One region of the Cumulibacter manganitolerans genome, then DNA from elsewhere that is predicted to be linked to it. Evidence: riboswitches for the same ligand, from Rfam matches in the RefSeq annotation. Region 1 holds a riboswitch; each other region holds the start of a gene.
What was found. A riboswitch is a leader RNA that binds a small molecule or an ion and turns the genes downstream of it on or off. The one in region 1 is predicted to bind S-adenosylmethionine.
Positions count from the first base shown of each region.

Region 1 (5,327 bases):
CCGGGGAGCTGTGCCGGCCGGTCTGACGGTGGTGCGGCCGGCGCAGGGCCAGCCAGTTGGGCAGGTCGATCTCGGTGTTCACGGCGTTGGCCTGATGGACCGAGCAGGACAGGTACTGGCCGCGGCCGGTGCGCTCGCGGTGCAGGAGCGCGCCGAGCAGCGCGATCACGCCCTGCTCGCCGGCCACGTGGTAGGCGTGCCACATCTGCGGCGCGATCGGCGGCGTGTCGTAATGCCCGTCGGGCTCGGGGTCGTACCCGGAGTTCATCGCCATCCCGCCAAGAGCCAGATGCACCAGATCGCTGCCGAGGAACCCGGCCCAGGGGCCGTCCTCGCCGAACGGGGTGATGCGCAGGTACACGAGCCCTGGGTTCGCCCGCGACAGCGCGTCGTGGCCCAGCTCGCGGTCGGCGAGGTAGCTGCCCGGACGCGCATCGATCACGACGTCCGCATGCTCGGCGAGGCGGGCGAACGCCTGCCGACCCGCCGGCGTGTCGAGATCGACGCTGACCGAGCGCTTGGCGACGTTGTAGTGCCAGAAGTAGAGGCTGCGCTCGGGGTGCGGCTCGTCGCGGTAGAAGGGGCCGTACCGGCGGGTGTGCTCACCGCCGAGCGGCTCGATCTTCACGACGTCGGCCCCGAGGCCGGCCAGCAGCTTGCCGGCGTACTCGCCCGCCTCGTCGGCGAGCTCGAGGACCCGCAGGCCGCCCAGATAGGTGTCCGTCGCCGGCCGCGCCTCGCTCATCTGCCTGCCTCTCCCGATCTCGTCCCTGCCCCGAGCCGACTACGCCCCGGGGAAGATGTCAACGTCATCCCACGGACGTGATGCCGCCCACAAGGGTTGGCGATCCGCGAATCGTCGTTTACTGTTCAACGAGGTCACGAGAGTCGCCGTCAAGCCCTGGCTCGGCGACCAGCAACCCCCGTCTCGCGGAGGGGTGCTCCAGGTGAGGACCGGGCCGGATCGCACGAGCGATCGGCAAGCGCGAGATCGCCGATGCGGAAGGAGAAGCCAGTCATGGACGCCACGTCTGGTATCCACGCCGCACACTCCCGGCCGCTGGCCGGTCACGAAGCCGCGTGGCGGCTGTACGTCGACCTGGCACTCGTCGCCAGCATGCGCTGTCCGCGCTAAGAGCGCGTTCCAGCCCGACGTTCGCTTCACACATCACCTGAGGGACACCTCCGTCCCGTCGCAGCCGCGGCACCGATTCCGCTTGCGCGCTCGACACGCCTTCCTTCTGCGGCGGTGATGTGCCCTTTCACCACGAGGTGCCTCCACCATGTCCACCAACCCCCCAACTCTTTCGCGCCCTTCCGAGAACATCGGGCTATCCGTCGCCCTCGACGGCGCTGGCTGGCATCCGGCCGCCTGGCGCGAGCCGGCGGCACGGCCCGCGGACCTGTTCAGCACCGCCTACTGGGCCGACCTCGCGGCCGAGGCGGAGCGCGGTCTGCTCGACTTCGTCACCATCGAGGACTCGCTCGGTCTGCAGTCCGATCACTTCGGCGGCCCACCCGACTCCCGAACCGACCAGGTTCGCGGCCGTCTCGACGCCGCCCTGATCGCCGCCGCACTCGGGCCGGTCACGTCCTCGATCGGCCTGGTGCCGACGGTCACGACCACCCACACGGAACCCTTCCACGTCTCGAAGTCACTCGCCACGCTGGATTTCGTCAGCCACGGCCGTGCCGGCTGGCGCGTCCAAGTCTCCAGCAAAGCACACGAAGCTGAGCATTTCGGACGGCGCCAGATCCCCGCTATAGGTCGGAACTGGGAGTCTGACGATGCGTCCCGTCGCGTGGTGCGCGAGCTGTTCGACGAGGCGGCCGACGTGATCGAGGCGGTTCGCCGGCTGTGGGACAGCTGGGAGGACGACGCGGAGATCCGCGACATCGCCACCGGCCGCTTCATCGACCGCGGCAAGCTGCACTACATCGACTTCGAAGGGCCGGCCTTCAGCGTCAAGGGGCCGTCGATCACCCCTCGACCGCCACAAGGCCAGCCGGTCGTCACCGCGCTCGCCCACGCCCAGATCCCCTACGAGCTGGCGGCCCGCGGCGCCGACCTCGTGTTCGTCACGCCCCAGACCGTCGACGAGGTGCCCGGGATCATCGAGCAGGTCCGGTCGGCCGAGGCGTCCGTCGCGCGCACGGGCACACCGCTGCTGATCAACGCCGATCTGCTCGTGGTGCTGGACCACACCGAGCAGGCGGCACGCGACCGCCGCCACCGTCTCGACGACCTGGCCGGCTCGGCGCTGCAGTCCGACGCCGCGATCATCGCCACCACGCCCGAGCGGCTGGCCGGCCTGCTGATCGAGTGGGCCGACGCCGGCCTAGACGGCTTCCGCCTACGCCCGGCCGCGCTGCCCACCGACCTCGTCGCGATCACCCGCGGCGTCGTCCCGCACCTGCAACGAGCCGGCGCCTTCCGCAGCGGCTACTCCACCACGTCCCTCCGCGAGCATCTCGGGCTACCCGTAGCCGTCAACCGCTACGCCGCAATCGCCTAACGGAAAGAAAAGTAGACATGAGCAACCAAACGACTCGTAAGCAGATCATCCTCGGCGCGCATTTCCCCGGCGTCAACAACACCACCGTCTGGCGTAACCCGGCTTCGGGCAGCCAGATCGACTTCGCCTCCTTCAGGCACTTCGCGCAGACAGCCGAACGCGGCAAGCTCGACTTCCTGTTCCTCGCGGAGGGGCTCCGGCTGCGTGAGCAGCGCGGCCTGATCCATGACCTCGACGTCGTTGGTCGGCCCGACACGTTCGCCGTGCTGGCGGCGCTGTCGTCGGTTACCACGCAGCTCGGGCTCGCCGGCACCATCAACGCCACCTTCAACGAGCCGTACGAGGTTGCCCGCCAGTTCGCCACGCTGGACCAGCTTTCCGGCGGCCGGGCCGCCTGGAACGTCGTCACGAGCTCGGATGCCTTCACCGGCGAGAACTTCCGGCGCGGCGGCTTCCTGCCGCACGCGCAGCGCTATACCCGCGCACGGGAGCACGTCCAGACCGCCCGGGAGCTGTGGGACTCCTGGCGCAGTGACGCGATCGTCGCCGACAAGGAGGCCGGGCAGTTCCTCGCGGACGGCACGGCCGGGGCGTTCGCGCATGACGGCGAGCACTTCAAGATCAGCGGCCGGTTCAACGTCCCGCGCAGCCCGCAAGGGCATCCGGTCGTCTTCCAGGCCGGCGACTCGAGCGACGGAAGGGAGTTCGCGGCACAGTCCGCCGACGCGATCTTCACCCGCCACGGCACCCTGGAGGAGGGCGTCGCGTTCACTCGTGACGTCAAGGCTCGCGCGCGCCGCTACGGGCGCGACCCCGACGACCTGAAGGTGCTGCCCGGAGTGGGCTTCATCCTCGGCGATACCGATCAGGAGGCCGCCGAGATCGCCCGTGAGGTGCGCTTCGAGCAGGTGAGCCCGCAGACCGCGATCCTGCTGCTCGAGCAGGTCTGGAACCGCGACCTGTCGTCGTACGACCCGGACGGGCCGCTGCCCGCGGAGGACCCGGACGTCGAGTCGATCTCGATCATCCAGGGCCGCGCCCGGCAGGTCGACGGCATCCTGGAGACCGCGCGTCGCTACCGCCGGATCGCCGAGGAGAAGAACCTCAGCATCCGCGAGCTCATCGTCGAGGTGACCGGCCGTGGGCTGTTCGTCGGCAGCGCCCGGACGGTCGCCGACGAGCTCGACCGCTTCGTTCTCGCCGGCGCGAGCGACGGCTTCATCCTGGTGCCGCACATCGTCCCGTTCGGCCTCGACGGCTTCGTCGACCAGGTCGTGCCGCTGCTGCAGGAGCGCGGCGCCCTGCGAGAGGACTACGTCCCCGGTGCGACCTTGCGCGAGAACCTCGCCCTACCCCCTGCCGCACCCGCAGCACACTGGGCCGCTCGGGTCCGCGACAACGCCGAGGAGGTGGCCTCGTGAGGGCCAGCACGCATCGTTCATCAGGCCGCCGGCTCATCCCCGTCGCGCTGCTCGCGACCGCGAGCCTGGCCCTGGCCGCCTGCGGCGGCGGCGCCGGAGCGCAGGCGCCGGCGGGATCGCCCACCAGCGGCGGAAAAGCGACCATCGCGGTGGCCTCCGACGCCGGCTGCGTGGATCCGCAGCAGGTGGCCAGCAACGACACCATCTGGTCGACGCGCCAGATCGTCGACTCGCTCACCGACCAGAACCCCAAGACCGGTGAGATCGTTCCTTGGCTCGCGGAGTCGTGGGACATCAGCCCCGACTCCACGGCGTTCACCTTCCACCTCCGTAAGGGCGCGACATTCTCCGACGGCTCGGCGGTGGACGCCGCGGCGGTGAAGGTCAATCTCGACCGCGCTGTGACCCTGGGGGCGCGCGCCGGCCTGATCCGCGGTTACCTCAGCGGCTACGCGGCCAGCACCGTGGTCGATCCGCAGACCGTCACGGTGTCCTTCAAGCAACCCAACGCGCAGTTCCTCCAGGCGACATCCACGCACAGCCTGGGCCTGCTGTCGCCGGCCAGCGTCCCGCTCAGCGACGACGAACGGTGCAAGGGCGTCATCGGATCCGGCCCGTTCGTGCTCGGCTCCTACACGCCGAACCAGTCGGTCGTGCTCACCAAGAGAGCCGGCTACAGCTGGGGATCCTCGCTGTGGAAGCACAAGGGCGCGGCCTACCTCGATCAGGTGACCTTCCAGGTCGTCCCCGAGTCGGGGGTGCGAGCCGGCAGTCTCCAGTCCGGCGAGTCCGACGTGATCAGCAGCATCGGCCCGCAGGACGAGGCGGCCTTCAAGGGCACCAACGTGGTCCTGCAGGCCCGGTCCAACCCCGGAGTCGTGTTCAACCTCGGCTTCAACCACCAGCGCCCGCTCGGCGCCGACCCGGTGGTGCGCAAGGCGCTGTCGCTCGCCCTCGATCGCCAGCAGATCGTGGACACGGTCTACACGTCGCAGACGAAGCCGGCGACCAGCATCCTGGCCTCGACGACACCGATGTACGCCGAGCAGAAGAAGGCGCTGGGCAGCGATCCGAAGGAGGCGGGCAAGCTCCTGAAGGACGCAGGGTGGGTCCGCGGCTCCGACGGCATCTACGCCAAGGACGGCCGCAAGCTGTCGCTGACCGTCAGCTGGTCGGCGGTGATCGGGACCAACAAGCCGGCCCTGGAGCTGATCCAGCAGCAGGCGGCCGCGTCCGGCATCGACCTGCAACTCAAGGAGCTCCAGGTGGCCGAGTCGGCGTCGGTGCTCGCGTCGGGAGACTTCGACATCTACTGGAGCAACCTCACCCGAGCGGATCCCGACATCCTGCGTTCGAGCTACTCGACCGCGCTGGCCAACAACTACCGCCT
Region 1 is NZ_WBKP01000009.1:50,169-55,495, forward strand. It holds gene F8A92_RS05355 (CaiB/BaiF CoA transferase family protein) at 1-745, opposite strand, end outside; SAM riboswitch class IV at 878-992, shown strand; gene F8A92_RS05360 (LLM class flavin-dependent oxidoreductase) at 1,284-2,516, shown strand; gene F8A92_RS05365 (NtaA/DmoA family FMN-dependent monooxygenase) at 2,534-3,937, shown strand; gene F8A92_RS05370 (ABC transporter substrate-binding protein) at 3,934-5,327, shown strand, end outside.

Region 2 (5,327 bases), on a different contig from region 1:
CCAGGGCTACGACCTGCTCGTGGGCCCCACCCTGCCGCTGGTCGCCTTCGAGGCCGGGGTCCTCGCGCCGCCGGCGTACGCCGCCGAGGACTGGATGTCCTGGAGCCCTTACGTCGCGGCGTTCAACATGACCCAGCAGCCCGCGGCCTCGATCCCCTGCGGACTCAGCGACGGGCTGCCGGTCGGTCTGCAGATCGTCGGCCGGCGCAACGACGACGCCCTCGTGCTGCGCGCGGCGGCGGCCTTCGAGCGCGCCGCCGGCGGGTTCGCCGAGCTGTCGGAGAATGGGACGCGGCTCGCCGTCTGAGGCGGCCCGGAAGGATCGCATGAAACGCACGGAGCAGGTGTACCTCCGGCCCAGCCGGTACAGCGAGTGGACGTGCTGTTCCACGTCGCGCAGTCCGAGTTCGGCAGCGCCAGGGGGTGTGCCGCGACTTCGCGCACCTCGTCATCGCCCTGCTGCGGGGGATGTCGGTCCCCGCACGGCTGGCCGCGGTCTACGCGCCGGGGCTGGACCCGATGGACTTCCATGCCGTCGCCGAGGCGTTCGTCGACGGCCAGTGGTGGCTGCCCGTCGAGGACCGCACCGCCCTGATCCCGCTGCTCTGACCCGGACCGCCGAAGGGCCCGCACCGAGACTCGGTGCGGGCCCTTCGGGCAGATCAGAGGGTGATGCGGGTCAGCCGACGATGCGGACCTGGTCGGCCTGCGGGCCCTTGTCGCTCTGGGTGACCTCGAACTCGACGCGCTGGCCCTCGTCGAGGGCGCGGTAGCCGTCCATGACGATCGCCGAGTGGTGGACGAAGACGTCCTGGCCGCCGTCGACAGCGATGAAGCCGAAGCCCTTTTCGGCGTTGAACCACTTCACGGTTCCCTGTGCCACGTGCACTCCTGATGTGATGCTGGGTTCAGGCCCCACGGTTGCCGGGCCCGGGTCTTGCTCCCCGCACACACACTGCAGGTGCTGAACGACGACCGGCGCTCACGTTACCGGGAGCGCGCTGGCCGGTGCGATTGACAACGGGTAACAAAACCACAACGTCATCGGGACCTTCCGGCGAACGACGCCCCGGCTGCCGGGCCCCGATCCGGTGTCGTATAAATTTGAACCAGGTCACGAGATCCAGCGACAAGCCCCGGCTGGCTGGACGGCAACCCTCCACCTGCGGTGGGGTGCTCCGGGTGAGGACCGGGCAGGCGATCAGGTCCGATCGCCTGCAAGCGCGGGTTCTTTCGGCATCGAAGGACCCCTGACCTCCACGGGAGAGAACTGTCATGAGCACCGCCCCTGAGAACTGGTCGTTCGAGACCAAGCAGATCCACGCCGGCCAGACCGCCGACGAGGTGACCGGCTCGCGCGCGCTGCCGATCTACCAGACGACGTCGTTCGTGTTCAAGGACGCCGAGCAGGCCGCGGCCCGCTTCGCCCTCAGCGACCTCGGCCCCATCTACACCCGCATCACCAACCCCACCCAGGAGGCGGTCGAGGGACGGATCGCCGCCCTGGAGGGCGGCGTGGGCGCGCTGCTGCTCGCCTCCGGGCAGTCGGCGGAGACGCTGGCGATCATCAACGTCGCCGAGGCCGGCGACCACGTCGTCGCCTCGCCGTCGCTGTACGGCGGCACCTACAACCTGCTCAAGCACACGCTGCGCAAGCTCGGCATCGAGACGACCTTCGTCACCGACCCGACCGATCCGCAGTCCTGGAAGGACGCCGTCCGCGACAACACCAAGCTGTTCTTCGGCGAGACCATCGCCAACCCGTCCGGCCAGATCCTCGACATCGAGGCGATCGCCGCCGTCGCGCACGACGCCGGCGTCCCGCTCATCGTCGACAACACGATCGCCACGCCGTACGTACTCAACCCGCTCTCGCACGGCGCCGACGTCGTCATCCACTCCGCGACGAAGTACCTCGGTGGCCATGGGACGTCGATCGCCGGCGTGATCGTAGACGGCGGCAGCTTCGACTTCGCGCAGCACCCGGAGCGCTTCCCGAACTACAACCAGCCCGACCCGTCGTACAACGGGCTGACCTACGCCAAGGACCTCGGCGTCGGCTCGGCGTTCGGGGCGAACCTGTCGTTCATCCTCAAGGCCCGCGTGCAGCTGCTGCGCGACCTGGGGCCGGCGATCTCGCCGTTCAACGCGTTCCTCGTCTCGCAGGGCATCGAGACCCTCAGCCTGCGGATGGACCGGCACCTGGAGAACACCCGCAAGGTCGCGGAGTTCCTGCAGGGGCACCCGCAGGTCGAGAAGGTCATCTGGTCCTCGCTCGAGGGCTCGCCGTACTACGACCTCGCGCAGAAGTACACGCCCAAGGGCGCCGGCGCGGTGCTGTCCTTCGAGATCGCCGGCGGCAAGGAGGCGGGCGCGAGGTTCGTCGACGCGCTGACGCTGCACAGCCACGTCGCCAACATCGGCGACGTGCGCTCGCTGGTCATCCACCCGGCCACCACGACGCACAGCCAGCTCTCCGGTGACGACCTCACCGCGGCCGGTGTCACGCCCGGCCTCGTGCGGCTGGCCGTCGGCATCGAGGGCATCGAGGACATCCTCGCCGACCTCGAGACCGGCTTCGAGGCCGCCAGGTAGCCACCGTCCCGCACGTCCCGCGACCGCCGCGCATCGCCTTCCTCGGGTGCGCGGCGGTTCGCTATTCTGTTAAGACTTCGTGAGAGGAAGCAGACGTGGACCCGGTGACGCTGGGCTTCTTGACGGCCGGCGCGCTCGGCGCAGGCCTGCTGCTGCTGGCCCTGGTCGTCGGCGACCTCCTGCACCTCGGCGGCCTGGACGCCGACGGGCCCTTCTCGTTCCCGGCCGTCGCCGCGTTCATCGGCGGTGTCGGCTTCGCCGGAGCGGCCGCGAGCGCCCTGCTGCCGATCCCCGGTGACGCGGTCCGCGCGGTGCTCAGCGCCGGCATCGGCCTGCTGGGCGCGCTCCCGCTGGCCTGGTTCGCCGTCCGGCTGTCCCGGGGGCTGATGAACATGCGCACCGACCGCACCCTCTCCGACGACGACGTCGCCGGGGCGCTCGGCGTCGTCATCACGCGCATCCCGGCGACCGGGTACGGCGAGGTGCGGGTGCGGCTCGCCGGCCAGGACCTGAAGTACTCCGCCCGCAGCGACGTCGCCCTGGAACGCGGCGCCCAGATCCTCGTCGTACGAGCGCTCTCCTCGACCGCCGTCGAGGTCGTCGGCCTCGACGAGCACCCGCTACCCCCACCCGACTAGCCCCCCAAGGAGCTCACCCATGTCGCCAGTCCTCATCGCCGTCGCCGGCGGTGTCGTGCTCATCATCCTGCTGGTGCTGCTGGTGCTCTCCCGCATCAAGGTCGCCGGTCCGAACCAGGCGTTCCTGGTGACCGGGCGGCGCGGGCGCGCGGTCACCGGGGCCGACGGCAGCATCAGCACCGACATGTCCGGACAGAAGGTGGTCATGGGCGCGTCGGTGTTCGTGCTGCCGATCGTGCAGAAGCTGCACTCGATCGACCTCTCCAGCCGGCGCATCCCGGTCGGCATCCGGGGCGCGGTCTCCAAGCAGGGCGTCAAGTGCGACCTCGAGGGCGTGGCGATCGTGAAGGTCGGCGGCAACGAGAGCGCCATCCGCGCCGCCGCGCAGCGCTTCCTCAACCAGCAGGACGGCATCGAGATCTTCACCTCCGAGGTGCTGGCCGGCGCGTTGCGCTCGATCGTCGGGCGGCTGACGATCGAGGAGATCATCCGCGACCGCGCGGCGTTCGCCTCGGCGGTCGCCGAGGAGGCCGAGGCGTCGCTGACCGGCCAGGGTCTGGTGCTGGACACCTTCCAGCTGCAGGACATCCAGGCCGAGGGCACCTACCTGGCCGACCTCGGCCGGCCGGAGGCGGCCCGGGTGATCAAGGAGGCGGCGATCGCCGAGGCCCGGGCCCGGCAGGCCGCCGAGCAGGAGCAGCTGCTCGCCGCCGAGGCGATCGCGGTCGCCAACCGGCAGCTCGAGCTCAAGCGCGCCGAGATCAGCGCGCAGATCGACGCGGCCAAGGCCGAGGCGGCGTCCGCCGGCCCCCTCGCCCAGGCCGCGCAGGACCAGCGCATCCTCACCGAGAAGGAGAAGGTGGCCGAGCGCACCGCCGCGCTCACCGAGCGCCAGCTCGACACCGAGGTGCGCAAGCCCGCCGACGCCGAGCGGTACCGCGTCGAGCAGCAGGCCGAGGCGAACAAGAACGCCGCGATCGCCAAGGCCGAGGCGGACCGGCAGTCCACCATCGCCGCCGCGATGGCGCAGGCCGAGCAGGCCCGGCTCTCCGGCGAGGGCGAGCAGGCGCGGCGTACCGCGCTGGCGAACGCCGAGGCCATCGAGGGCGCCAAGCGCGGCGAGGCGGAGAAGCTGCGCCGTGCGGCCATCGCCCAGGCCGTCGAGGCCGAGGGCCGCGCGGAGGCCAGCGCCATCCTCGCCAAGGGGCAGGCGGAGGCCGAGGCGATGGACAAGCGCGCCTCGGCGTTCGCGACGTACGGCGAGGCGGCGATCCTCGATCTGCTGGTGAAGGTGCTGCCCGAGGTCGTCGCGCAGGCGAGCGCGCCGATGGCGGGCGTGGAGAAGATGACGGTGATCAGCGCGGACGGCGCCGGCGCGCTGTCGAAGTCGGTCGCCTCCAATGTGGCCGCGGGCATCCAGCTCTCGAAGGACCTCACCGGCGTCGACCTCGCCCGCCTGCTGGGCCGGCTGTCCGGCGACGTGAAGGAGGACGGCGACGAGGGGCAGCGGATCGAGCTCTCCTGACGCGCGGTTCTCAGCCGCCGCTCAGCGGCGTACGGCGGTCGTGATGATGATTGCTAGGTCACACCAATTCGTCGGTATTTTGCTTGCATCGTGCATCTATCGAGGCGTTTACTGATCGCGTGAGCACGGACGACCAGATGGACAAGATCATGGCGTCGCTGTTCTCCGTCGTCCGGGCGGTGAACCACGGCGCACAGACGATGGGGCTCGACAAGAGCGCCATCGTCGCGATGTACGTCATCCGTCAGCTCACCACCGCGCGCTCGTCGGCGGTCGCCGGCGCGTGCGCTCTCGATCAGTCCACGATCAGCCGTCACCTGCGGTCCCTCGAGGAGCGCGGCCTCGTGGAACGCTCCCCCGACCCGGCCGACCGGCGCGCGCAGCTGCTGTCGTTGACCGACGACGGCGAGCAGCTGCTGGCCGATCAGGACGCCCTGCGCCGGGAACGGCTCGAGGCGGCCCTCGCCGACTGGAGCGACGACGATCGCGACCGACTGGACACCGTGCTGAGCCGGCTCGCCGACTCGCTCGTGGTCGCGAACGCCCGCCGCATGGCCGGCTTCGGTCCC
Region 2 is NZ_WBKP01000027.1:7,502-12,828, forward strand. It holds gene F8A92_RS10990 (amidase) at 1-307, shown strand, start outside; partial or broken gene F8A92_RS10995 (transglutaminase-like domain-containing protein) at 373-609, shown strand; gene F8A92_RS11000 (cold-shock protein) at 680-883, opposite strand; SAM riboswitch class IV at 1,113-1,230, shown strand; gene F8A92_RS11005 (bifunctional o-acetylhomoserine/o-acetylserine sulfhydrylase) at 1,276-2,595, shown strand; gene F8A92_RS11010 (hypothetical protein) at 2,691-3,233, shown strand; gene F8A92_RS11015 (flotillin family protein) at 3,253-4,758, shown strand; gene F8A92_RS11020 (MarR family winged helix-turn-helix transcriptional regulator) at 4,878-5,327, shown strand, end outside.
Region 2: another riboswitch for S-adenosylmethionine. It lies ahead of F8A92_RS11005 (bifunctional o-acetylhomoserine/o-acetylserine sulfhydrylase); the one in region 1 lies ahead of F8A92_RS05360 (LLM class flavin-dependent oxidoreductase).

Region 3 (5,327 bases), on a different contig from region 1:
CAACGCCGGCGTCGCCGTCGCCCGCGCGCTCGGCGGCGAGGACGGCGAGCTGCGCCGGCTGGTGACGCTGCGTGCCGGGGAGCTCGTCGAGTACCAGAACCGGGCGTACGCCGCGCGCTACGTGCAGTTCGTCGAGAAGGTCCGGGCCCGCGAGGCGGCCGTCGCGCCGGGCTCGACGGCGCTCGCCGAGAACGTCGCCAAGCAGCTGTACAAGCTGATGGCCTACAAGGACGAGTACGAGGTGGCCAGGCTGTCGCTGGACCCCAAGCTGCGCGCCGACATCAAGGCCACCTTCGGCGAGGACGCCTCGTTCGCGTTCAAGCTGCACCCGCCGATGCTGCGGGCGCTGGGCATGGACTCCAAGATCGCGCTGCCGCAGCCGGTCGGCGAGGCGGCGTTCAAGGCTCTGGTCAAGATGAAGCGCCTGCGCGGCACGCGGCTGGATCCCTTCGGCAAGGCGGAAGTACGGCGCGTCGAGCGCGCTCTCATCGACGACTACCGCAGCGAGATCGACGGGCTGCTCGGCACGCTGAGCGCGGCGAACCTCCCGGTCGCCGCGCAGATCGCCGACCTGCCGGACATGATCCGCGGGTACGAGGAGATCAAGCTGGGCAACGTCCGGGCCTATCGCGACCGGCTCGCGACGCTGCGCTCGAACTACGCCCGCACGAGTACGTCCGGGAAGGCGACCGAGGGGGTCCAGTAGCGCGGCGATGTGACGACGATCGCGAGACAGTTGACCGCGGGGCGGATGGCGTGCTCGAATATGCGCACCATCCAGAGCGGCTGAGAGATCTGGCTCGACGACGCCGCAGCAACCACCCCGATCTCGGGACAGGTGCTCACGCCAGGATCGATGGAGGACTCCATGCGCCACACCGCCCCGCCGCGGTCGCACCATCCGCACCTGCGCATCTTCGTGGACCTCATGCGCCGCGGCGTCGGCGACTGTTGCTGACGCCCGCCTAGCACCGCCTCCGTCTCTCGCGCGCGCCGCGCGCCGCCTTCTTCTCGGTTCGATCGCCTACCCGGCGGTCGATCCTCGCGCATCATCTTCACGTCTGGTTCCGAATTCCCATGTGCATCGCCTGCCCTCCCGCCTCCGTCCGCCCCTTCGAACGCGCCGTGGCCCGCTCGGTGTTCCGCCGCGCCGCCTACCCCACCTGGATCATCACCGGCTCCACCGACGACGGCCCCGTGGGCTTCACCGCGACCTCCGTCGTCTCGGTCTCCATGGAGCCACCGCTGGTGAGCTTCAACCTCAGCCGGACGTCGTCGTCGATCGGCGCGATCCGCCGCGGCGACCGGATCGCCGCGCACCTGCTCGACGCCGCGCAGACCGACCTTGCCGGCCGGTTCTCGCGGGACCCCTCCGCGCGGTTCCCCGACGACGGCAGCTGGCGACCGGACAGCAACGGCCTGCCGGCGCTCACCGACACCTGCGCCCGCCTGGTCCTCGTCGTCCGCGAGCTGGTGGAGGCCGGGGACTCGTACGTCGTGCTCGCCGCCGTCGAGAAGGGCTCGGTCAACTCGGCGGTCCCGCTGCTGCACCACCGCGGCGCGTTCACCCCCGGCGACCGCCTGCTCCCGTCCGCCTCCTAGCCCAGCCGCTTTCCCATCATGAAAGGGATGTCATCCTCATGACCTCCGCACCCCTGCACTTCGCCTACTGGGTCCCCAACGTCTCCGGCGGCCTCGTCGTGTCGAACATCGAGCAGCGCACCAGCCACAGCCCGGCGTACAACATCGACCTGGCCCGCACCGCCGAGCAGGTCGGGTTCGACTACGCGCTCACCCAGGTGCGCTACCTCGCGTCGTACGGCGCGGACGCGCAGCACGAGTCGGTCAGCTTCTCGCTGGCGCTGCTCGCGGCCACCGAGCGGCTGAAGGTGATCGCCGCCGTCCACCCGGGGCAGTGGCCGCCGCACGTGCTCGCCAAGCTCGCGGCCACCGCGCAGGAGACCACGAACGGCCGGTTCTGCCTGAACGTCGTCTCCGGCTGGTTCAAGCGCGAGTACACCGACCTCGGGCTCGACTGGCTCGATCACGAGGAGCGCTACCGGCGCAGCGAGGAGTTCATCGAGGTGCTCCGCGGGCTGTGGGACGAGGACGGCTTCACCTACCGCGGCGACTTCTACCGCACCCGTGACGTCACGTTCCGGCCCCAGCCGAAGGTGGCGCCCGAGGTCTTCCAGGGCGGCAACTCGACGTCCGCCCGCGCGATGGCGGCCCGCCTGTCGGACTGGTACTTCATGAACGGCAACACCGTCGACGGCGTCCGCGAGCAGGTGCTGGACGTCGGGGCCCAGGCCGAGCGCAACGGCCACCGCGTGCGGTACGGGCTCAACGGCTTCGCCGTCGTCCGCGACACCGAGGCGGAGGCGACCGCGGTCGTCGAGGAGATCATCGCCAAGGCGGACGTCGACAAGGTCAACGACTTCGGCGCCGCCGTGCAGCAGGCCGGTCAGGCGACGTTCGACAGGAAGGGCATGTGGGCCGACTCGGAGTTCAAGGATCTCGTGCAGTACAACGACGGGTTCCGCACCGGCCTCATCGGCACGCCGGAGCAGGTCGCGCGGCGCATCATCGAGTACAAGAAGGCCGGCGTCGACCTGCTGCTGCTGGGCTTCCTGCACATCCGCGAGGAGGTCGAGCGATTCGGCCGCGAGGTCATCCCGCTGGTCCGCGAGCTCGAGGCCGACCTGGATCGCCAGCTCGTCGCGACCCCGTAGCCAAGGATGGTCGGCGGCCCGGCCGCGGGCCGGCGGCCGCCCCTAGACAGATGCCGTCGACTTTGGCACGTTGACCAGCACAGCGGTGTACGCCGCTCCGAGCCGAACATTGACAGGAGCATCCATGTCCTCGACCGAGCTGATCGACCCCGTCGCCCTGCGTGGCCGGCAGAAGCCACTGAAGGACGCCTACCGCGAGGACCCGGCGTCCGCGATCGTGGTCAGCACGGCACGCGCCGTCATCGACCCCGACAGCCTCTCGGCGACCGTCTCGACGTGGGCGGGCGACGTCCGCGCCGGGTTGCACCCGGCCGCGGGCGGCGACGGCTCGGAGGCCTGCTCGGGGGACATCCTGCTGGAGGCCGTCGCGGCCTGCGCGGGCGTTACGCTGCGCTCGGTGGCGGTCGCCATGGGGGTGCCGTTCCGCAGCGCCGAGGTACGCGTGCGCGGGACGTGGGACGCGCGCGGCACCCTCGGCGTCGACCGCGCGGCGCCGGTGGGCCTCACCGACATCGTGCTCGAGCTCGACATCGACTCGGACGCCGAGGACAAGACGATCGACAAGCTGATGGAGCTGACCGAGCGGTACTGCGTGGTCGCGCAGACGCTCGCCGAGCCGCCGACGGTCACCTTCACCCGCGCCGGATAGCCGGCGCGCCGCGCGGGAGGGCTCCCGGGCGCCGGCGGCCCCGAGGGTGCCTCTAGCATCCGGGGATGACCTCGTTGAGCCATGCAGACACCGACGGATTCTTCGGCGAGTACGGCGGGCGGTTCCTGCCGCCGCACCTGGAAGCCCCGATCGCGGAGGTCGCCGCGGCGTACGCCGAGGCGCGGCAGGACCCCTCGTTCATGGAGGAGTACGCCGCGCTGCTGGCCGACTACGTCGGGCGGCCGTCTCCGCTGTTCCTCGCCCGCCGGCTGACCGCGGAGTTCGGTGGCGCGAAGATCTACCTCAAGCGCGAGGACCTCAACCACACCGGCGCGCACAAGATCAACCACTGCCTGGGCGAGGCCCTGCTCGCCAAGCGGATGGGCAAGCGGAAGCTGCTGGCCGAGACCGGCGCGGGCCAGCACGGGGTCGCCCTCGCGACCGCGGCCGCCATCCTCGGCCTCGAGTGCGAGATCCACATGGGCGCGATCGACGTGGCCAAGCAGCACCCGAACGTCGTCCGGATGCAGCTGCTCGGCGCCACCGTGGTGTCGGTGACGGACGGCGGCGCGTGCCTGAAGGACGCCGTCGACTCGGCGTTCGGGGTGTTCGCCGCCGACTACGCCGACACGTTCTTCGCCATCGGCTCGGTCGTCGGTCCCGACCCCTACCCATCGATGGTGCGCGACTTCCAGTCGATCGTCGGCAACGAGGCGCGCGAGCAGATCCAGCTCAAGGAGGGCCGGCTGCCCGACGCGCTCGTGGCCTGCGTCGGCGGCGGGTCGAACGCGATGGGGCTGTTCTCGGCGTTCCTGAACGACCCGTCGGTCGCGATGTACGGCGTCGAGCCGTCCGGCAAGAGCCTCGACGTCGTCGGCGAGCACGCCGCGACGATGACGCTCGGCTCGACCGGCACGCTGCACGGGATGAAGACGCTGATGCTGCAGGACCACGAGGGCGAGCCGACCGCCGTCCACTCGATCGCCTCGGGCCTGGACTACCCGGGCGTCGGGCCGCAGCACGCCCACCTGAAGGACGTCGGCCGCGTCCAGTACGTCACCGCCAGCGACGCCGACACGCTCGCGGCCTTCCAGCTGCTGTGCCGCACCGAGGGCATCATCCCGGCGCTGGAGAGCTGCCACGCGATCGCGCACGCCGTCCGGCTCGCGCCGACGCTGAGCACCGACGGGATCATCGTGGTGAACCTCTCCGGCCGCGGCGACAAGGACATCGACTACATCGCCGACCGCCTGGGGATGTCCGCCCCCGCCTGAGCAAGCAAGCCGTTCTGCGGGGCAGTGGAGCACGGTAATCCGCCGATAGCGTGCTCCGCTGCCCCGCAGAAGGTCAGCGCGCGACGTAGTCGGCGAGCGCCTTGCCGGTCAGCGTCTGCTTGCGGCCGCGCAGCGCGACCATCTCGGACGGCGTCCCCTCGAAGACCACCGTGCCGCCGTCGTGGCCCGCGCCCGGGCCGATGTCGATGATCCAGTCGGCGTGCGCCATGACGGCCCGGTTGTGCTCGATCACGATCACCGAGCCGCCGTCGTCGACCAGCTTGTCCAGCAGCGCGAGGATCCGGTCAACGTCCGCCAGGTGCAGGCCGCTGGTGGGCTCGTCGAGCACGAACACCGACGCCGGCTCGGCCATCGCGATGGCCAGCTTGAGGCGCTGACGCTCGCCGCCGGACAGCGTGTTCAGGGGCTGCCCGAGCTTGAGGTAGCCCAGGCCCACGTCGACGAGCCGCCCGAGCATGGTCGCGATGGTCTTCGCCGTGAACAGCGCCGCGGCGTCCTCGATGCTCATGTCGAGGACGTCGACGATCGTCCTGCCGTGCAGGGTGTACTCGAGCACCTCGTCGGCGAACCGGCGTCCTTCGCAGACCTCGCAGGTGCGGCCGGTGTCGCCCGGGATGACCGGCTCGGTGAACACCAGCCCGAGTCCCTTGC
Region 3 is NZ_WBKP01000010.1:20,943-26,269, reverse strand. It holds gene F8A92_RS05730 (indolepyruvate ferredoxin oxidoreductase family protein) at 1-706, shown strand, start outside; SAM riboswitch class I at 771-863, shown strand; gene F8A92_RS05725 (flavin reductase family protein) at 1,126-1,602, shown strand; gene sfnG (dimethylsulfone monooxygenase SfnG) at 1,641-2,732, shown strand; gene F8A92_RS05715 (OsmC family protein) at 2,857-3,381, shown strand; gene trpB (tryptophan synthase subunit beta) at 3,447-4,655, shown strand; gene F8A92_RS05705 (ATP-binding cassette domain-containing protein) at 4,729-5,327, opposite strand, start outside.
Region 3: another riboswitch for S-adenosylmethionine. It lies ahead of F8A92_RS05725 (flavin reductase family protein); the one in region 1 lies ahead of F8A92_RS05360 (LLM class flavin-dependent oxidoreductase).

Region 4 (5,327 bases), on a different contig from region 1:
GGAGGGCGGCGCCGACCTGCGCTCGGTGCAGGAGCTGCTCGGTCACGCGTCGCTGGCGACGACGCAGATCTACACGCACGTCTCGGTCGAGCGGCTGCGCGCGGCGTTCGACCAGGCGCACCCGCGGGCCTGAGCTCAGCCGGCCGCGCCGGCCGCGTCCAGGGCGGCGGTGAGGTCGGCGACCAGGTCGCGCGGGTCCTCGATGCCGATCGACAGCCGCAGCAGCCCGTCGCCGATCCCTGCGACCGTGCGCGCCTCGGCCGACATCGACGCGTGCGTCATGGTCGCCGGATGGGCCACCAGCGACTCGACGCCGCCGAGCGACTCGGCCAGGCTGAACAGCCGCAGCCGCTCCAGCAGCGCGCGCACGGCCGGCGTACCGCCACGCACCTCGAAGGACAGCATCGCCCCGAAGCCGCTCTGCTGCCGGGCCGCGGTGGCGTGCCCCGGGTGGTTCGGCAGGCCCGGGTAGTTGACGCGTGCCACGGCTGGGTGCGCGACCAGGGCCGCGACCACCGCCTCGGCGGCCTCCTGGTGTGCCCGCAGCCGCGGCGCGAGCGTCCGCAGGCCGCGCAGCGTGAGGTAGGCGTCGAACGGGCTGCCGGTGATGCCGATCGTGTTCGACCAGAACGCCATCTGCTCGTGCAGCTCCGGGGTGGCGCTGATGACGGCACCCCCGACGACGTCGCTGTGCCCGTTGAGGTACTTCGTCGTCGAGTGCACCACGACATCACAGCCGAGCGCGAGCGGCTGCTGCAGCAGCGGGGACAGGAACGTGTTGTCCGCGACGACGGTCGCGCCGACGGCGTGCCCGCGCCGCGCGACGTCCTCGATGTCGGTGATCCGCAGCAGCGGGTTGGACGGCGACTCGATCCACACGACGGCTGGGGCCGGCTCGGCCGCCAGCGCCGCGTCGAGCGCGGCCGGGTCGGTGAAGTCGACCAGGTCGACTGTGAACGAGCCCTTCCTGGCCAGGGAGTCCAGCAGTCGCCACGTCCCCCCGTAGCAGTCGTGCGGCGCGATCAGGCGCTGGCCGGGGGACAGCAGCGCGTGCAGCACGACGGTGATGGCGCCCATCCCGGTCGCGGTGACGATGCCGCCGGCGCCGCCCTCGAGATCGCTGATCGCGCAACCGAGCTGGTCGCGGGTCGGGTTGCCGCTGCGCGTGTAGTCGTACTTTCGCGGCTCCCCGAACCCGGCGAAGGTGAAGTTGCTGGACAGGTGCAGCGGGGGCACGACCGCCCCGTGCTGGGTATCGCTCTCGAGGCCGGCGCGAACGGCGTCGGTGATTCGGGAGAACTCGCTCATGGTGTGGCACCTCGTGGTCGAAGGGCACGACGCCATGCGGATCGACCAGGTGCAATCACGGCAGCGCGACGGCTGACGCAACCCCATCTGCCGGTCGGCCTCGCGGCCACCGCAGGACTTGGCACCGTCCCGTGCAGCTCGCGCTGCTCAGGTGGTTGCCCCGGCGTCTTCGGGCCTGTCCCTCGACCGGTCGTGATGGTTGTCCCGAAGAGGGTACGTGATCGCCGGGCGCGGCCCCGCGGCGGGGTGCGCCGACCGCCGCCGCGGCGGCGTCCGCCGACCGTCGTCTCGCGGCGGCCTCGCAGGCTGCTGGGCGGCCGCTACAGCGGCAGCAGCCGCACCTGCCGCGGCCGCAGCAGGCGCAGCGGGTCGAGATACACCTCCCCGCGCCGGGCGCCCCAATGCAGGCACGCGTCTGCCGCGCACTCGGGATGGCCGTCCTGCAGCACGCCGATCTGCTGGCCCTGGGTGACGCCCTGCCCGGCCCGCACGGTCGCGACGACCGGCTCGTACGTCGTCCGCACGCCGCCCGGGTGGTCGATCGACACCACCGGCTTGCCGGCGACCGAGCCGTCGAACGCGACCGTGCCGTCGGCCGCCGCGAAGACCGCGGCGCCGGGGGCGGCCGCGAGATCCACGCCGCGGTGACCGGGCAGCCAAGGCTTCGGCGGCGGGTCGAACCCCCGCATCACCGGGGGCGCCCCATCGAGCGGCCAACGGTACCCGGCGGCGGCGGCCGACGGGTTCGCCGCCAGCAGCTGCGCGGCCGCCACGAGCAGGGCGAGCAGCGTCGTCCGGAACGCGAGCCGATTCATGCCCCCAGCACAGCGTCCCGGCGTCGCGGGCGCGACCCGCAGCGCGGCGGCTGTGGACGACACGCCGCCTGTGGATCGACCGGATACTGTGCGACACGACGGCAGTGATCAGCGAAGGAGCAACGGATGGCATTCGGCGACTACCAGATGGAGATCTACCAGGCCGGCCTCGCCGGGCAGCAGCCCCGGTTCCCGATGGACTACGCCGCGCTCGAGCGCAAGGCCTCCGAGGCGCTTCCCCCGTGGATCCTGTCGTACGTCGCCGGCGGCGCCGGCGACGAGCAGACGCAGCGCGCCAACGTGAGCGCCTTCGACCGCTGGGGCATCATGCCGCGGATGATGCGCGCGGCGACCAAGCGCGACCTCGGCGTCGATCTCGCGGGCGTCCGGCTGCCCACGCCGTTGCTCATGGCGCCGGTCGGCGTGCTGGGCATCTGCACCCAGGACCTGCACGGTGATCTGGCCGCCGCCCGCGCCGCCGCCCGCACCGGGGTCCCGCTGATCGGCTCGACCCTCATGCAGGACCCGCTCGAGGACGTCGCCGCCGCGCTCGGCGACACCCCCGGCTTCTACCAGCTCTACACGCCCAACGACCGGGAGCTCGCCGAGAGCCTGGTCCGCCGGGCCGAACGCGCCGGGTACCGCGGCATCGTCGTCACCGCCGACACGTGGGTGACCGGGTGGCGCCCGCGCGACCTCTCGACGGCGAACTTCCCGCAGCTGCGCGGCTACTGCCTGAGCAACTACTTCACCGACGAGGTGTTCCGCGCGCGCCTCGCGGTCGCTCCGGAGGAGGACCCCGCGGCCGCCGTCGGGCTGTTCGGGCGTGTCTTCGGGCAGTCCCTGTCGTGGGAGGACCTCGCCTGGCTGCGCGAGCTGACCGACCTGCCGCTGATGCTCAAGGGCCTGTGCGACCCGGCGGACGTGCGCCGCGCAGTCGACCTCGGTGTGGACGTCGTCTACTGCTCCAACCACGGAGGGCGCCAGGCCAACGGCGGACTGTCCGCGCTGCAGCTGCTGCCGGACGTCGTCGCGGCCGCGGGCGAGGTCCCCGTGGTGTTCGACTCGGGCGTACGGTCCGGCACGCACGTCGCGAAGGCCATCGCGATGGGCGCGACCGCGGTGGCCATCGGCCGGCCGTACGCGTGGGCGGCGGCGGTCGGCGGCGAGGACGCCATCGTGCACCTGCTGCGCTCGGTGCTCGCCGAGGCCGATCTGCTGATGGCGGTCGACGGCTACAGCTCGCTCGCCGAGCTGCGCGAGGCCGGCGTGCGGGCCGCGACACACTGATCCGGCGGGACGTCGCCGCCCGGCATCCCGTACCATGGTTGACAGCGGTTCGTCCGGCGTCTGCCGGCGGACCGACTTCGCGCGTCCAGACCCGCTCGCGGGTCGACTCCTCAATGGTCCGGTGCATACCGGTCGAGTCGGGGCGCCAGGGGCGTCGCCGACCGGCGGCGCCGACAACCAGTGAGGACCGCATCGGCGTGGTTGGCCGGGCGGTCGGAAGAAGGAGAACGGCAATGGCCGTCGTAACCATGCGCCAGCTGCTCGACAGCGGCGTCCACTTCGGGCACCAGACCCGCCGGTGGAACCCCAAGATGAAGCGCTTCATCCTGACCGAGCGCAACGGCATCTACATCATCGACCTGCAGCAGACCCTGTCGTACATCGACAAGGCCTACGAGTTCGTCAAGGAGACGGTCGCGCACGGCGGCACGATCCTGTTCGTCGGCACCAAGCGCCAGGCGCAGGAGGCGATCGCCAAGGAGGCGACTCGCGTCAACATGCCGTACGTCAACCACCGCTGGCTCGGTGGCATGCTCACCAACTTCACGACGGTCCACAAGCGGCTGCAGCGGCTCAAGGAGCTCGAGCAGATCGCCGAGACCGGCGGCGAGACCGTGATGACCAAGAAGGAGCAGCTCGTCCTCGACCGCGAGCGCGAGAAGCTCTCGCGGACCCTCGGCGGCATCCGTGACATGCAGCGGGTCCCGTCGGCGATCTGGATCGTGGACACGAAGAAGGAGCAGATCGCGGTCGGCGAGGCCAAGAAGCTGAACATCCCGATCGTGGGCATTCTGGACACCAACTGCGACCCGGACGAGATCGACTACCGGATCCCCGGCAACGACGACGCCATCCGCTCGGCCGCACTGCTCACCCGCGTGATCGCCGACGCCTGCGCCGAGGGCCTGCTGGCTCGCGCGTCGCAGACCGGCAAGGGCGAGGGCGACGACAAGCCGAACCGCGACGCGGTCGGCGCCAACGAGCCGCTGGCGGAATGGGAGCGCGAGATCCTCGAGGGCAGCAAGCAGGACCAGGCCGCCGAGGCTCCGGCCGCGGCGACCGCACAGCCGGCCGCTGCCGATCAGGCCGCCGACGCCCCGCAGACCCCCGCCGACGAGGCCAAGTAGCTCCGGCTACCGGCTCAGCACACATCTACTCATCCGTCACCACGGATAGATGGGACAACCATGGCAAACTTTTCTGCCGCTGACGTGAAGAAGCTACGCGAGCTCACCGGCTCGGGCATGCTCGACTGCAAGAAGGCGCTCGCCGAGACCGACGGAGACTTCGACAAGGCCGTCGAGCTCCTGCGCATCAAGGGTGCCAAGGACGTCGGCAAGCGTGCCGCGCGCACCTCGTCCAACGGCCTGGCCACCGTCAAGGACGGCGTCGCGATCGAGCTCCTCTGCGAGACCGACTTCGTCGCCAAGAACGCCGACTTCATCGCGCTCGGTGACAAGATCATCACCGCGCTCGCGGAGGCGAAGGTCGACGGCATCGAGGCCGCTCTGGCGCACGAGATCGACGGCACCACCGTCGAGGCTCTCGTGCAGGAGCTGTCCGCGAAGATCGGCGAGCGCCTGGAGCTGCGCCGCGTCGTCCGCTTCGACGGCCAGACCACCGCATACCTGCACCGCCGCTCGGCGGACCTGCCGCCGCAGGTCGCCGTGCTCGTCGAGTACACCGGTGACGACGAGGAGGCCGCCCGCCAGGCCGGCATGCAGATCGCCGCGATGCGGCCGAAGTACGTCTCGCGCGACGAGGTCCCGCAGAACATCGTCGAGAACGAGCGGCGCGTGGCCGAGGAGACCGCCCGCGGCGAGGGCAAGCCCGAGCAGGCGATCAGCAAGATCGTCGAGGGCAAGGTCAACGCCTACTTCAAGGACTTCACGCTCAACGAGCAGCCGTCGGTGC
Region 4 is NZ_WBKP01000026.1:25,412-30,738, forward strand. It holds gene F8A92_RS10835 (tyrosine recombinase XerC) at 1-133, shown strand, start outside; gene metB (cystathionine gamma-synthase) at 136-1,308, opposite strand; SAM riboswitch class I at 1,389-1,510, opposite strand; gene F8A92_RS10845 (M23 family metallopeptidase) at 1,629-2,123, opposite strand; gene F8A92_RS10850 (alpha-hydroxy-acid oxidizing protein) at 2,250-3,413, shown strand; gene rpsB (30S ribosomal protein S2) at 3,647-4,540, shown strand; gene tsf (translation elongation factor Ts) at 4,601-5,327, shown strand, end outside.
Region 4: another riboswitch for S-adenosylmethionine. It lies ahead of metB (cystathionine gamma-synthase); the one in region 1 lies ahead of F8A92_RS05360 (LLM class flavin-dependent oxidoreductase).